Regions from separate parts of the Kitasatospora sp. NPDC101176 genome, predicted to be linked through region 2. Evidence: riboswitches for the same ligand, from Rfam matches in the RefSeq annotation. Region 2 holds a riboswitch; the other holds the start of a gene.
What was found. Region 2 has a riboswitch for cobalamin ahead of ACIRS1_RS26135 (iron ABC transporter permease). Riboswitches for the same ligand answer to the same signal wherever they lie in the genome.
Positions count from the first base shown of each region.

Region 1 (6,035 bases), on a different contig from region 2:
GAGACGTCACGTCGAGCAGTCTTCCCCTTGTACCGGCCTTCTGTCACATCCGGTTGGCCGTACGGACGGGCTGTCGTCCACAGCACCTCCACAAGATCGGGCAACAGAGGCAAACCGCCTGGCCGGAAACGTGTGGCGGGGCCATGCCAGCCTGGTGGGAGGGCCTCGGCGCCGGTCGCGCTCCCCGTCCGTCCGGTCACTTTCCGTGCCCGTCGACCACCCCGGCACCGGCCGCGGCGAGGATCTTCGGGGACGATTGACGGCGTTTGCCGATCATGCGGGTGACGGTGTGGAAATCCGGCTGAAACGGCATTCCTCACCCGTCCGGAACCGGCCGCCGCGAGGAATTCCGGAGCCGCCGGAACGGCCTGGCGCGACCACCGGGAATGGCGTGGAAAGTCGGCCCGGCCGACTTTCCGCACACGGCCGACGAGGGCCGGCAGGGAGCGGGTGCCGTCGGAAGTCGGCCGTTCGAACGACACCGGCCCCGGGGTGCCGCCGGCCGCGTCCACCCCGCCATTCCACCCCGCCTTTCCGCAGCCGCCTTTGCGCGCCGACGTTTCCGCGCCCCCCGCGCCTCCCGCGGGCGGCCGCGGGGGGCGGTCGCCGCCCGGACGGATCAGAGCAGGGGGGTGAGCCAGCGGCGCAGGAGTTCGGTGTAGTGGGTGGGGGCCGAGTTCCAGAGCGCGGCGTGGTCGGCCCCCGGGAAGGTTTGCAGGCTGACCACGTCCTGGCGGAGCCCGGCGAGGCGCTCCGCGCTGCGGAAGGGCGCGAGCTGGTCGTCCGGGCTGTGCATCAGGAGGGTGGGCACCCGCAGGTCGGCACCCTCGGCGATCCGGGTGAAGTCGGCGAGGTCGACCCCCGTGCGGCCCTCCGCGGCCAGCGCGCCGAGCTCGGCGGCGGGGCCGGTGTACCCGGCCCGCGCGGCGCGGCGGCGGGCGGTGGCGGGCAGGTCCAGGACGGGCGAGTCCAGCACGATCCCGCTGATCGCGTGCGCCCAGGAGGAGCGGGCCGCCGCCTGCAGGACCATGGTGGCGCCCACCGACCAGCCGTACAGGATGACCCGGCCGGCCCCGTTGTCCAGCGCCAGGCGCATCGCCGACTCGACGTCGCGCCACTCCGTCTCGCCGAAGTGGCTGAGCCCGTCCGGCGAGGCCGGGGCGCCCTCGTCACCCCGGTAGGTGACCGCCAGGGCGGGCATCGAGAGCCGGTCCAGGACGGGGAGCACCGGGAGGGTCTGCTGCCGGTCGCCGCCGGGGCCGTGCACCAGGATCACCCAGGTGCCGCGCTTGCCGTCGAGGAACCAGACCGGCAGCGCGCCGAGCTCGCCGTCCGCGGCGGTCTCGCGGTACGGGAGGCCGAGCGCCGCGGTCGGGTCGCCGAGGTGGACGCGCGGGGTGAAGCGGACCTCGGTGCCGGGCGTGAGGGTGCCGCGGTCGGCGCGCAGGAGCTTGCGGGTCACGCCCTGCTCGTCGCTGTGCAGGACGTCCTCGACGACGGCGTGGCCGTGGTCGTCCCACTCGACCGCCCAGCGGCCCGGGCGCAGGCTCGCGGGGCGCCGGGTGAAGGTGATCCGGCCGGCCGCCAGGCTCTGCACCAGGACGGGGCCGGAGCCCTCGACGGCGGCGGCCGGGCGGACCGTCCGTTCGGAGGCCCGGCGGCCGATGACCAGGACGGCGGCCCCGGCACCGACGGCGGCGGCGGCCACGACGGCCGCGGTTCCCCAACGCATATCGCTCCCCGCTCTGACGGTCGGACGGTCTTGGACCGGACGGTGTTCGAGCACCAGTTCACCGGGAGGGCGGCCGGGCGGCCACCGGGCTGGGCCGTCCGGGGCACGGCGGGGCGGCCGGCGGGGGTGTGGGCGGCGGGCGGGAGGCGGGCGGGCTGGAGGGGTACGGGCGGCGGTTCGGCGCGGGCGGGCGGGGGCGGGCCGCGGCGTCAGACCGGGATGTCGGTCCGGCGCCGCCCGAGCAGCTCCCAGAAGCGCTCCGCCAACGGCTGCTCGCGGACCGGGTCCGGCGCCGCGGCGGCCGGGGAGCCCCAACTGCCGCTGCCCCAGTGGGAGGAGACCTGGTTCTCCTGCTGGAGGGCCGTCAGCACGGCCGCCAGGTCGTCCTCGTGGACCGGCACGATACGGGCGACGGCCCGGACGTGGGCCTGCCAGCGGCCGTCCACGCACTGGCGCAGGCACCGGTCGAGCTCCTCGCGGCGGCCGGTGACGTCGACGAGCTCGCGCAGCCGCAGGCCGAGCACCTGGGCGAGCGCGTGGGTCTGGGCCTCGTCGCCGTCCCACCGGCCGGTCAGCTCGGCGTCCTGGTAGCGGCGCAGGGCGACCCCGATCCGGCGGGCGGCGGCGTCCTGGTGGAGTTCGCGGGCGACCCGGAAGTCCCGCAGCCGGGTGGGGCGGGTGCCCATCAACTGGACGGCGGGGCACCAGAGCGCGCGGGCCAGCGCGATGAACTCCTCCTCGGTCGGCCGCAGCTCGCCGCTCTCCCAGGCGAGGACGTGGGTGGGCAGCAGGCGGACGCCGTGCGCGGCCATCCCGCCGACGACCTGGTCGGGGGTCAGGCCGAGGCCGGCCCGGTGGGCTCGGGCGGCGCCCGGCGAGAACGGCACCGGGGGCAGGGCGGGGGGCTGTCTGCGTCGCATGGGAACGAACGGTAGGTGCGGGTGGCGGCCGGCCCCAGCCGCCGAACACACGAAGCGGCCCTGGAGGTCCCTACGGACCGCTGGACGATCGCACAGGGTGTCATGCCCCTGCGGGCGGGCGGATCGGAGGTACCGACGGAGGTGCCGGCGCGGGCCCCGCCGCCCGTCGCCGCCGCCCGGCCGGGAGCCCGCGGGCGCCCCGCGGCCCCCGGTCCCGTGTGACCAACCCCTCCGTGACCTCGGTTGACTCCCGGTTCGGCCGCGTGATGGGATCCGGGGGCCAAACGGAGGCATGCAGAGGAAGCCGGTGCGAGTCCGGCGCGGTCCCGCCACTGTCACCGGGGAGCACGCTCGGCAGGTTGCCACGGCGCGCCGTCAGAAGCCGCTGGAAGGCCCGGGGGTGCGTCCGACCCGGAAGCCAGGAGACTCTCGCCCCCGCTACGTCGAGCCAGGGCGCGGACCCTGAGTGAGGACACGCACGCGATGCAGGCTGCCCCGCCCCGCCGGACCCGACGCTGCCTTCCGCCACACCCCCCGGTCCCGCCGCACCCGGCCGCCGCCCCCGCGAACCCGCCGCACCCGACGTGCGCCCGCTGACCCGCGCGGCGGCGTTCGCGCTGGGCGCCCTCGCGGGCTACGCCGCCGACGCCCGCTACGCCGACCCCCGCCGCGGCCACCCGGTGGCCGTCTTCGGCTCCGCCGCGGCCCGGCTCGAGCGCCGGCTCTGGCGGGACGACCGGGCGACCGGCGCCGGCTACACGGCCCTGTGCGCGGGCACCGTGGCCGCCGCCGCGGTGGCCCTGGACCGCACCGCGGGCCGGCGCCCGCTCGGCCGCGCGGCCCTGGCCGCCGCCGCGACCTGGACGGTGCTCGGCGGCACCTCGCTGACCCGGGAGGCCCGCACCATCGGCCGCTCGCTGGCCGCGGGCGACCTGACGGCGGCCCGGGCCCGGCTGCCGCACCTGTGCGGGCGCGACCCGAGCGCGCTGGACGAGCAGCAGATCGCCCGCGCGGTGGTCGAGTCGGTGGCCGAGAACACCGCCGACGCCGTCGTCAACGCGCTCGTCTGGGGCGCGCTGGCGGGCACGCCGGGGCTGCTGGCGTTCCGCGCGGTGAACACCCTGGACGCCATGGTCGGCCACCGCTCGCCGCGCCACGCCCGGTTCGGCTGGGCCTCGGCCCGGCTGGACGACGTGGCGGGCTGGCCGGGCGCCCGGCTGACCGCCCTGCTGACCGTCGCCGCCGCGCCGCAGCCGCGCACCGCCTGGCGGGTCTGGCGCCGGGACGGCTCGGCGCACCCGAGCCCGAACGCCGGCCAGGCCGAGTCCGCCTTCGCGGGCGCGGTCGGCGTCCGGCTGGGCGGCACCCTGCAGTACGGCGAACGGGTCGAGCACCGACCCGTCCTGGGCGCCGAACTGCGGCCGGTCACGGTGGACGACATCGAGCGGGCCTGCGTGCTCTCCCGGCGGGTGGGCGCGCTGGCCCTGGGTACGACCGTGGCGGGGCACGTCGCACTGCGACTGCTGGCCGGCCGCGGAAGCAGAAGCGGAAAGGGACGGGCATGAGCAACGCGCTGCTGGTCGCAGGGACGACCTCGGACGCGGGCAAGAGCGTGGTGACGGCGGGCATCTGCCGCTGGCTGGCCCGCCGCGGGGTCGCGGTGGCGCCGTTCAAGGCGCAGAACATGTCGCTGAACTCCTTCGTCACCGCCGACGGCGCCGAGATCGGCCGGGCCCAGGCGATGCAGGCGCAGGCCGCCCGGGTGGAGCCGGAGGCGGCCATGAACCCGGTGCTGCTCAAGCCCGGCGCCGACGGCCGCAGCCAGGTCGTGCTGCTCGGCCGGCCGGTCGCCGAGGTCGGTGCGCTGGACTACCGCGAGCGCAAGCCCGTCCTGCTGGAGCGGGCCCTGGAGTGCCTGGCGGACCTGCGCCGCCGCTACGACGTGGTGGTCTGCGAGGGCGCCGGCTCGCCCGCAGAGATCAACCTGCGCGACCGGGACATCGCCAACATGGGCCTGGCCACCGCGGCCGGACTGCCCGTGGTGGTGGTCGGCGACATCGACCGCGGCGGCGTCTTCGCGGCCATGTACGGGACGCTGGCGCTGCTGTCCGCGGAGGACCAGCGGCACGTGGCCGGCTGGTTCGTCAACAAGTTCCGCGGCGACGCCCGACTGCTCGCCCCCGGGCTGGAGATGCTCCACGGGCTGACCGGCCGCCCGGTGCTGGGCACCCTGCCGATGCTGCCGGGCCTGTGGCTGGACGCCGAGGACTCGCTGGACCTGTCGACCGTGGTGGACCGGGTGGACGGCCGCGGCCCGCTCGGAGCGGACGTGCTGCGGGTGGCCGTGGTGCGCTTCCCCCGGCTCTCCAACTTCACCGACGTGGACGCGCTCGCGCAGGAGCCGGGCGTGCTGGTGCGCTGGGCGACCCGGCCGGAGGAGCTGGCCGACGCCGACCTGGTGGTGCTGCCCGGCACCCGGGCCACCGTCGCCGACCTGGCCTGGCTGCGCGAGCGCGGCCTGGAACCGGCGCTGAAGGCCCGCGCGGCGGCCGGGCTGCCGGTGCTCGGGGTCTGCGGCGGCTACCAGATGCTGGCGGGCTCGATCGTCGACGAGGTGGAGTCCGGGGCCGGCGAGGTCGCCGGTCTCGGGCTGCTGCCGACGCGCGTGCGGTTCGGCGCCGAGAAGGTGCTCGGCCGGCCGGTCGGCGAGGCGTACGGGCACCGGGTCGAGGGCTACGAGATCCACCACGGGGTGGTCGAGGTGGAGGGCGGCGAGCCCTTCCTGGACGGCTGCCGGGTCGGCCAGGTCTGGGGCACCACCTGGCACGGCGCGCTGGAGAACGACGGGTTCCGCCGCGAACTCCTGCGCGAGGTCGCCGCATCGGCGGGCCGCGCGTTCGTGCCCGCGCCGGACACGTCCTTCGCCGAGGCGCGCGAGGCCCGGCTGGACCGGCTGGGCGACCTGATCGAGGAGCACGCGGACACCGACGCGCTCTGGAAGCTGATCGAGGGCGGGGTGCCGGCGGCCGGATCGCTGCCGTTCCTGGCGCCCGGGGCACCTGGGGAGTATGCATGAGTGACGTCCGCTATCCGTTCACCGCGATCGTCGGCATGGCCGACCTGCGCCTCGGGCTGCTGCTCAACGCGGTCTCCCCGGCCGTGGGCGGCGTGCTCGTGCGCGGCGAGAAGGGCACCGCGAAGTCGACGATGGTGCGCGCCCTGGCCGGCCTGCTGCCGTCCATCGCCGCCGTCGACGGCTGCCGCTTCGCCTGCGACCCGGCCGGGCCGGACCCGCAGTGCCCCGACGGCCCGCACCCGGCCGCCGGCAGCCACGAACGCCCTTCCCAGCTGGTCGAGTTGCCGGTCGGCGTGGCCGAGGACCG
Region 1 covers NZ_JBIWPA010000018.1:88,166-94,200, reverse strand. Annotated here, with positions in the region: gene ACIRS1_RS23685 (alpha/beta hydrolase family protein) at 620-1,732, opposite strand; gene ACIRS1_RS23680 (transcriptional regulator) at 1,942-2,652, opposite strand; cobalamin riboswitch at 2,949-3,081, shown strand; gene ACIRS1_RS23675 (cobalamin biosynthesis protein) at 3,237-4,217, shown strand; gene ACIRS1_RS23670 (cobyric acid synthase) at 4,214-5,728, shown strand; gene ACIRS1_RS23665 (putative cobaltochelatase) at 5,725-6,035, shown strand, end outside.
Region 1: linked by a shared signal. The riboswitch ahead of ACIRS1_RS23675 (cobalamin biosynthesis protein) and the one ahead of ACIRS1_RS26135 (iron ABC transporter permease) in region 2 are both predicted to bind cobalamin.

Region 2 (6,035 bases):
ACGGCGGCGTCGTCGTCGAGTCCGGGACCCCCCGCGACGTGCTCACCGACCCGCAGCACGAACGCACCAGGGCCTTCCTCTCCAAGGTCCTGTAGATCCGTGCCGTCGGCGCCCGGCAGGCTGCTCCTGCCGGGCGCCGACGTTTTCCCCACTCGGGTAATAGGCTGGAAGCAGTCAGCCCGTTACCGACACTTCTGGAAGGACCGCCGTGGAGCTCGCCTCGTACGCCGACCTCGCCGTCCGGCTGGTGAACACCGAGGAGCCCGAGCGCGGAACCGACTCGCTGACCTCCGTCGAGGCCGTGCGCGAGCTGTTCTCCGACTCCTCGCGGGCCGCCGCGCTGGCCGACGAGTCCGACCTGCCCCGGCTGCGGGCGGTGCGGACCAGACTGCGCGGGGTCTTCGAGGCCGCCGCCGAGAACGACGAGGTCCGGGGCGTCGACCTGCTGAACAGCCTGCTGATGGAGTACCCCGTCAGCCCGCTGGTCTCCGGGCACGACTACCTGGACGACGCCGGCCGGCCCCGCTGGCACCTGCACCTCGCCGACAACTCGCCGACCGCCACCGCGCACTTCAGCGCCGTCGCCTGCATGGGCCTGGCCGTGCACCTGACCGAGCTGGGCGCCGACCGGCTCGGCATCTGCCAGGCCGCCCCCTGCCGCAACGCCTACCTGGACACCTCGACCAACCGCTCCCGCCGCTACTGCTCGGACCGCTGCGCGACCCGCGCCAACGTCGCCGCCTACCGGGCCCGCAAGCGCCAGGAGGCGGAGGCCGCGGCGCCGGGCAACAGGCCCTAGCGCGGCTGCGGCGGGCGGACGTCCTCCACCCAGAGGCCCAGCCGGCGGGCCAGGCCCGGGACGGCGGCCAGCCGGCCGCCGAGCAGCAGCCGCTCCAGCCGGCGGCCGGGCGCCAGCCAGGCCGGGCGCGGGCGCAACCGCAGCAGCACCCGGCCGAGCACCAGCTCGTCCGGCACCGGGCCGTAGCTGCGGCTGTCGCTGTCCACCGGCCGGTTGTCGGACAGCAGCCACCAGCCCGCCGGGCGGCGCTCGGCGGCCCGCTTGACCACCAGCAGGTCCTGCTGGAAGGGGTGCCGGAAGAGCACCACCGCGCCCGGGCGGATCGGCGCGCCGTAGCGCACCAGCAGCTGGTCGCCCTCGCGCAGGGTCGGGACCATCGAGGGCCCGGCCACGTCGACCAGCCCGAACGGCAGCGCGCCGCCGCCCCGGGCGCCGCCCCCGGCTTCCGCGCTCCGCGCCACGACTCCTCCTCCCGACCGAACGGTCCCAGTCTGCCGTACGGATCGTCACCCCGTTCGATGTCCGGATTACCCCGGTTCCGGGTCCGCCTTTTGCCCTAGGCCCACCGCCCGATCGCGAAACCCGCAGGGCGGAAGGGTAATCTCGGGCGCGGGAAGACGATCTAAGGAAGGACTCCCATGTTCTCTCGTCTGTTTGCACCGCGCGCCACCGCCCACGCCCACTGCGACCTGCCCTGCGGCGTGTACGACCCGGCGCAGGCCCGGATCGAGGCCGAGTCGGTCAAGGCCACCCAGGAGAAGTACCAGGCCAACGAGGACCCGCACTTCCGCGCCCGCGCCGTCATCATCAAGGAGCAGCGCGCCGAGGCCGTCAAGCACCACATCTCGGTGCTGTGGAGCGACTACTTCAAGGCCCCGCACTTCGAGAAGTACCCGCAGCTGCACGCGCTGATCAACGACACCCTGAAGGCCGCCTCGGCCGCCAAGGCGTCCACCGACCCGGCCACCGGCCAGGCCCTGCTGGACCTGATCGCCGAGGTCGACAAGATCTTCTGGGAGACCAAGCAGGCCTGAGCCTGACGCGTCGCCACCCGACCGCCCCCGTCCGCACCGCCGGACGGGGGCGGTCGTGCGTCCACGGCCGACCCGGCCGGGACCCACCCCGGTAAGGGTTGCCTAGCCTGAGTGGCTGTTATGCTGCCAGGGCGTCCGAGGGGGAAGTCCGGTGTGAGTCCGGCGCTGACCCGCAACGGTGAGCGCGGCCCGCACGGCCGCGCCAGCCCGATCGCCCCCGGCCGCTGACCTCCCGACAACTCGCCGTGGACTGCGAGGGGACGGCGCCGCACGGGCCCGCGCCCGCCCGGCGCCCGCCCCCGCGCGCCCGCGGCCCGAGGCAAGGCGCACAACCCCGGTGAACGAGCGCAGCGAACGGACCGTCAACAGGTGCGCGCGGGCCCACGCCCGTGTGCGGCCCGGCGGGGCCGGCACGTGAGCGGCGCCGCGGCCGCGCCGCCCGCCCGGCGGATACCCGCCCCGCCCCTCGCCCTCGGCCTGGCCGTCGCCCTGCTGCTCTCGCTGGTCTGCGGGGTCGCGCTGGGCGCCGCCGGCCTCGGCCCGGCCCGGGTGCTGCGGCTGCTCGCCGCCGGGCTGACGGGCGGTCGACTGGAGGCCGACGAGGCCGCCGCGTACGCCATCGTCTGGGAGATCCGGCTGCCGCGCACCGTGCTGGCCGCGGTGGTCGGCGCCGGGCTCGCCGCCACCGGGGTCGCCGTGCAGGCCCTGGTGCGCAACGCGCTGGCCGATCCGTTCGTGCTCGGGATCTCCTCCGGCGCGGCCGTCGGCGCCAACGCCGTCCTGCTGCTGGGCGCCTTCGCCTCGCTCGGGGTGTGGGCGATCTCGGCCTCCGCCTTCGGCACCGCGCTGCTCGCCATGGTGCTGGTCTACCTGGCCGCCCGGACCGCCCACGGACTCACCCCGCTGCGCCTGGTGCTCACCGGCACCGCGCTCTCCTACGGCTTCTCCGCCGCCACCGCGCTGATGGTCTTCGCCGCCGCCCGCGGCGAGGCCGCCCGGGACGCCATGATGTGGCTGCTCGGCAACCTCGGCGGCGCCACCTGGGGCTCCGTCCCGATCGTCGCCGCCACCGTGCTCGCCGGCCTGGTCCACCTGCACTGCTCCGCGGGCCGGCTGGACGCGCTCGCCATGGGTGACGAGACGGCCGCCTCGCTCGGCGTGGACCCGGACCGGCTGCGCCGCGAGCTGTTCGTGGTGACCGCCGCCGTCACCGGCACGGTGGTCGCGGTCAGCGGGGCGATCGGCTTCGTCGGGCTGATGGTCCCGCACCTGGCCCGGATGCTGGTCGGGGCCGGCCACCGCCGGGTGCTGCTGGTCGCGCCGGTGGCGGGTGCGCTGCTGCTGGTCTGGGTGGACATCGTCTCGCGGACCCTGCTGGCGCCCGCCGAACTGCCCGTCGGGGTCGGCACCGCGGTGCTCGGCGTGCCCTGCTTCCTGTTCCTGATGCGCCGCCGCGGCCACGCCCTCGGGGGGCGCTGATGGACCTCTCCCTCGACCGGGTCTCGGTCGACCTGGCCGGTGCCCGGCTGGTCCACGACGTCGTGCTGGAGGCCGCCGCCGGACAGGTGGTCGGTCTGGTCGGGCCGAACGGCAGCGGCAAGTCGACCCTGCTGCGCTGCGTCTACCGGGCGCTGCGGCCCGCCGCCGGGGCCGTCCTGCTGGACGGCGCCGAGCTGCACGCGCTCCCCGCCCGCGAGGCCGCCCGGCGGGTGGCCGCGCTGCCGCAGGAGCACTCCGCCGAGTTCGACTTCACCGTCGCCGAGGTGGTCGCGATGGGCCGGCTGCCGCACCGGAGCGGGCTGGGCGGGCCGGGCCCGGACGACCGCGCGCGCTGCGCCCGGGCGCTGCGCCGGGTCGGCGCCGAGCACCTGGCCGGACGGGGCTTCCCGAGCCTGTCCGGCGGCGAGAAGCAGCGGGTGCTGATCGCCCGCGCACTGGTCCAGGACCCGCGGCTGCTGGTGCTCGACGAACCCACCAACCATCTGGACATCGCCCACCAGTTGGACGTGCTGGCGCTGGTCCGGGAGGCCGGGCCTACGGTGCTCACCGCCCTGCACGACCTCAACCTGGCGGCCGGCCACTGCGACCTGCTGTACGTGCTGCGGGCCGGCCGGATCGTCGCCTCCGGGCCGCCCGCCGAGGTGCTCCGGCCCGACCTGCTGGCCGAGGTGTTCGGCGTCCGGGCCACCCCCGTCCGGCACCCGGTGACCGGCGCCCTCCATCTGCTCTTCGACCGTGTCCACCCCACCCGCTAGGAACCCGCTTGCGCACCAAGGCCGTTGCCTCCGCCGCCCTGCTCGCCCTCGGACTCACCGCCTGCGGCGCGGAGATCGCCCCCGGCGACGCCACCGCCGGCTCCGCCCACTACCCGGTGACCGTGCAGAACTGCGGCACCGCGCTCACCTTCGACCGCAAGCCCGCCCGGGCGGTCACCAACGACGTCGGCATCACCGAGCTGATGCTCGCCCTCGGCCTCGCCGACCGGATGGCCGGCTACGTGATGCCCGACGACAAGGGCCGGGTCGACCAGGTCGCCTGGAAGGACGGCTACCAGCGGACCGCGTGGCTCTCCAGGAAGGAGATCACCAAGGAGATCGTGCTGGACGCCCGGGCCGACCTGGTCTTCGCGGGCTGGCACTACGGCTTCGACGAGGGGAGCGGCTTCACCCCGCAGGCGCTGAAGGACCTCGGCATCGGCTCGTACGTGCTCAGCGAGTCCTGCCGCAGCGGCCGGGGCCCCGAGCGCGGGGTGATGTCCCCGCTGGACGCGCTCTACACCGACCTGGCCAACCTGGGCGAGGTCTTCGACGTCCGGGACCGCGCCGACCGGCTGATCGCCGACTTCCGGGCGCAGGTGGCCGCCGTCCCGGAGCCCGCGCACCGGCCGTCCGTCTTCCTGTACGACAGCGGGAAGGACAAGCCGTACACCGCCGGAAGGTTCGCCGCGCCCCAGGAGATCATCGCCAGGGCCGGCGGGACCAACGTGACGGGCGACCTCGCCGACAGCTGGACCACCGTCGGATGGGAGAGCGTCGTCGAGCGCGACCCCGAGGTGATCGTGATCAACAACTACGGGGAGACCGGCGCCGAGGCCAAGCGCGCCTTCCTGAAGTCCTTCCCGCCGCTCGCCGGCGTCTCGGCGGTCCGGAACGACCGGATCTTCGTCCTGGACTACGTCGACCTGGTGGAGAGCCCGCGCAACCCGGCCGCGATCACCGCACTGGCCGCCTACCTGCGCACCGTCCCCGCCCGCTGACCGGCCCGGATCCCGCTCCCCCGGCGGGCCCGCCGGCCCGGCCCGCCGGGCGTACGCTCGGAGGTGCGAGCCGACGGACCCGACCGGAGGAGCGAGATCATGACCACCATGGCGGCGCCGTCCGCCTTCGACACCCGTGCGCTGCGCGAGGGCATCGAGCGCAGCGACCCCGCGGCCCTGCTGGCCCTGTACGCGGACGACGCGGAACTGCGCGTGGTCGACCGCAAGACCCAGCCCAGCCACCCCCTGGTGATGCACGGGCGGGACGAGATCGCCGCCATGCTGAACGAGGTCTACAGCCGCGAGCCCACCCACACCCTCGAACAGGTGGTGGTCCAGGGCGAGCACGTCGCCTTCATGGAGTCCTGCCGCTACCCCGACGGCGTGCGGGTGCTGATGGCCTCCATGGCCGACCTGCGGGACGGCAGGATCGTCGACCAGACCTCGATCCAGGCCTGGGACGAGACCGGGCCCGCCCAGTAGGCTCGTCGGCATGATCCGCACCGCCGTCGCCACCGACGTCCCCGTCATCCACGCCATGGTCCGCGAACTCGCCGAGTACGAGAAGGAACCGCACGCGGCGGTGGCCACCGAGGAGCAGCTGCACGACGCTCTGTTCGGTGCCAGTCCCGCGCTCTTCGGCCTGGTCGCCGAGGACGAGGCCACCGGCGAGCCGGTCGGCTTCGCCGTCTGGTTCCTCAACTTCTCGACCTGGCGCGGCACCCACGGGATCTACCTGGAGGACCTCTACGTCCGCCCGGAGGCCCGCGGCGGCGGCCACGGCAAGGCCCTGCTGCTGGAGCTGGCGCGGATCGCCGTCGAGCGCGGCTATGCGCGGATGGAGTGGTCGGTCCTCGACTGGAACGAGCCCTCGATCAACTTCTACAAGTCGCTCGGCGCCGTCCCGATGGACGACTGGAGCATCTTCCGGCTCACCGGCGAGGCG
Region 2 covers NZ_JBIWPA010000022.1:9,185-15,219, forward strand. Annotated here, with positions in the region: gene ACIRS1_RS26115 (amino acid ABC transporter ATP-binding protein) at 1-95, shown strand, start outside; gene ACIRS1_RS26120 (CGNR zinc finger domain-containing protein) at 209-799, shown strand; gene sodX (nickel-type superoxide dismutase maturation protease) at 796-1,176, opposite strand; gene sodN (superoxide dismutase, Ni) at 1,438-1,833, shown strand; cobalamin riboswitch at 1,932-2,071, shown strand; gene ACIRS1_RS26135 (iron ABC transporter permease) at 2,248-3,312, shown strand; gene ACIRS1_RS26140 (ABC transporter ATP-binding protein) at 3,312-4,088, shown strand; gene ACIRS1_RS26145 (ABC transporter substrate-binding protein) at 4,097-5,089, shown strand; gene ACIRS1_RS26150 (nuclear transport factor 2 family protein) at 5,189-5,572, shown strand; gene ACIRS1_RS26155 (GNAT family N-acetyltransferase) at 5,583-6,035, shown strand, end outside.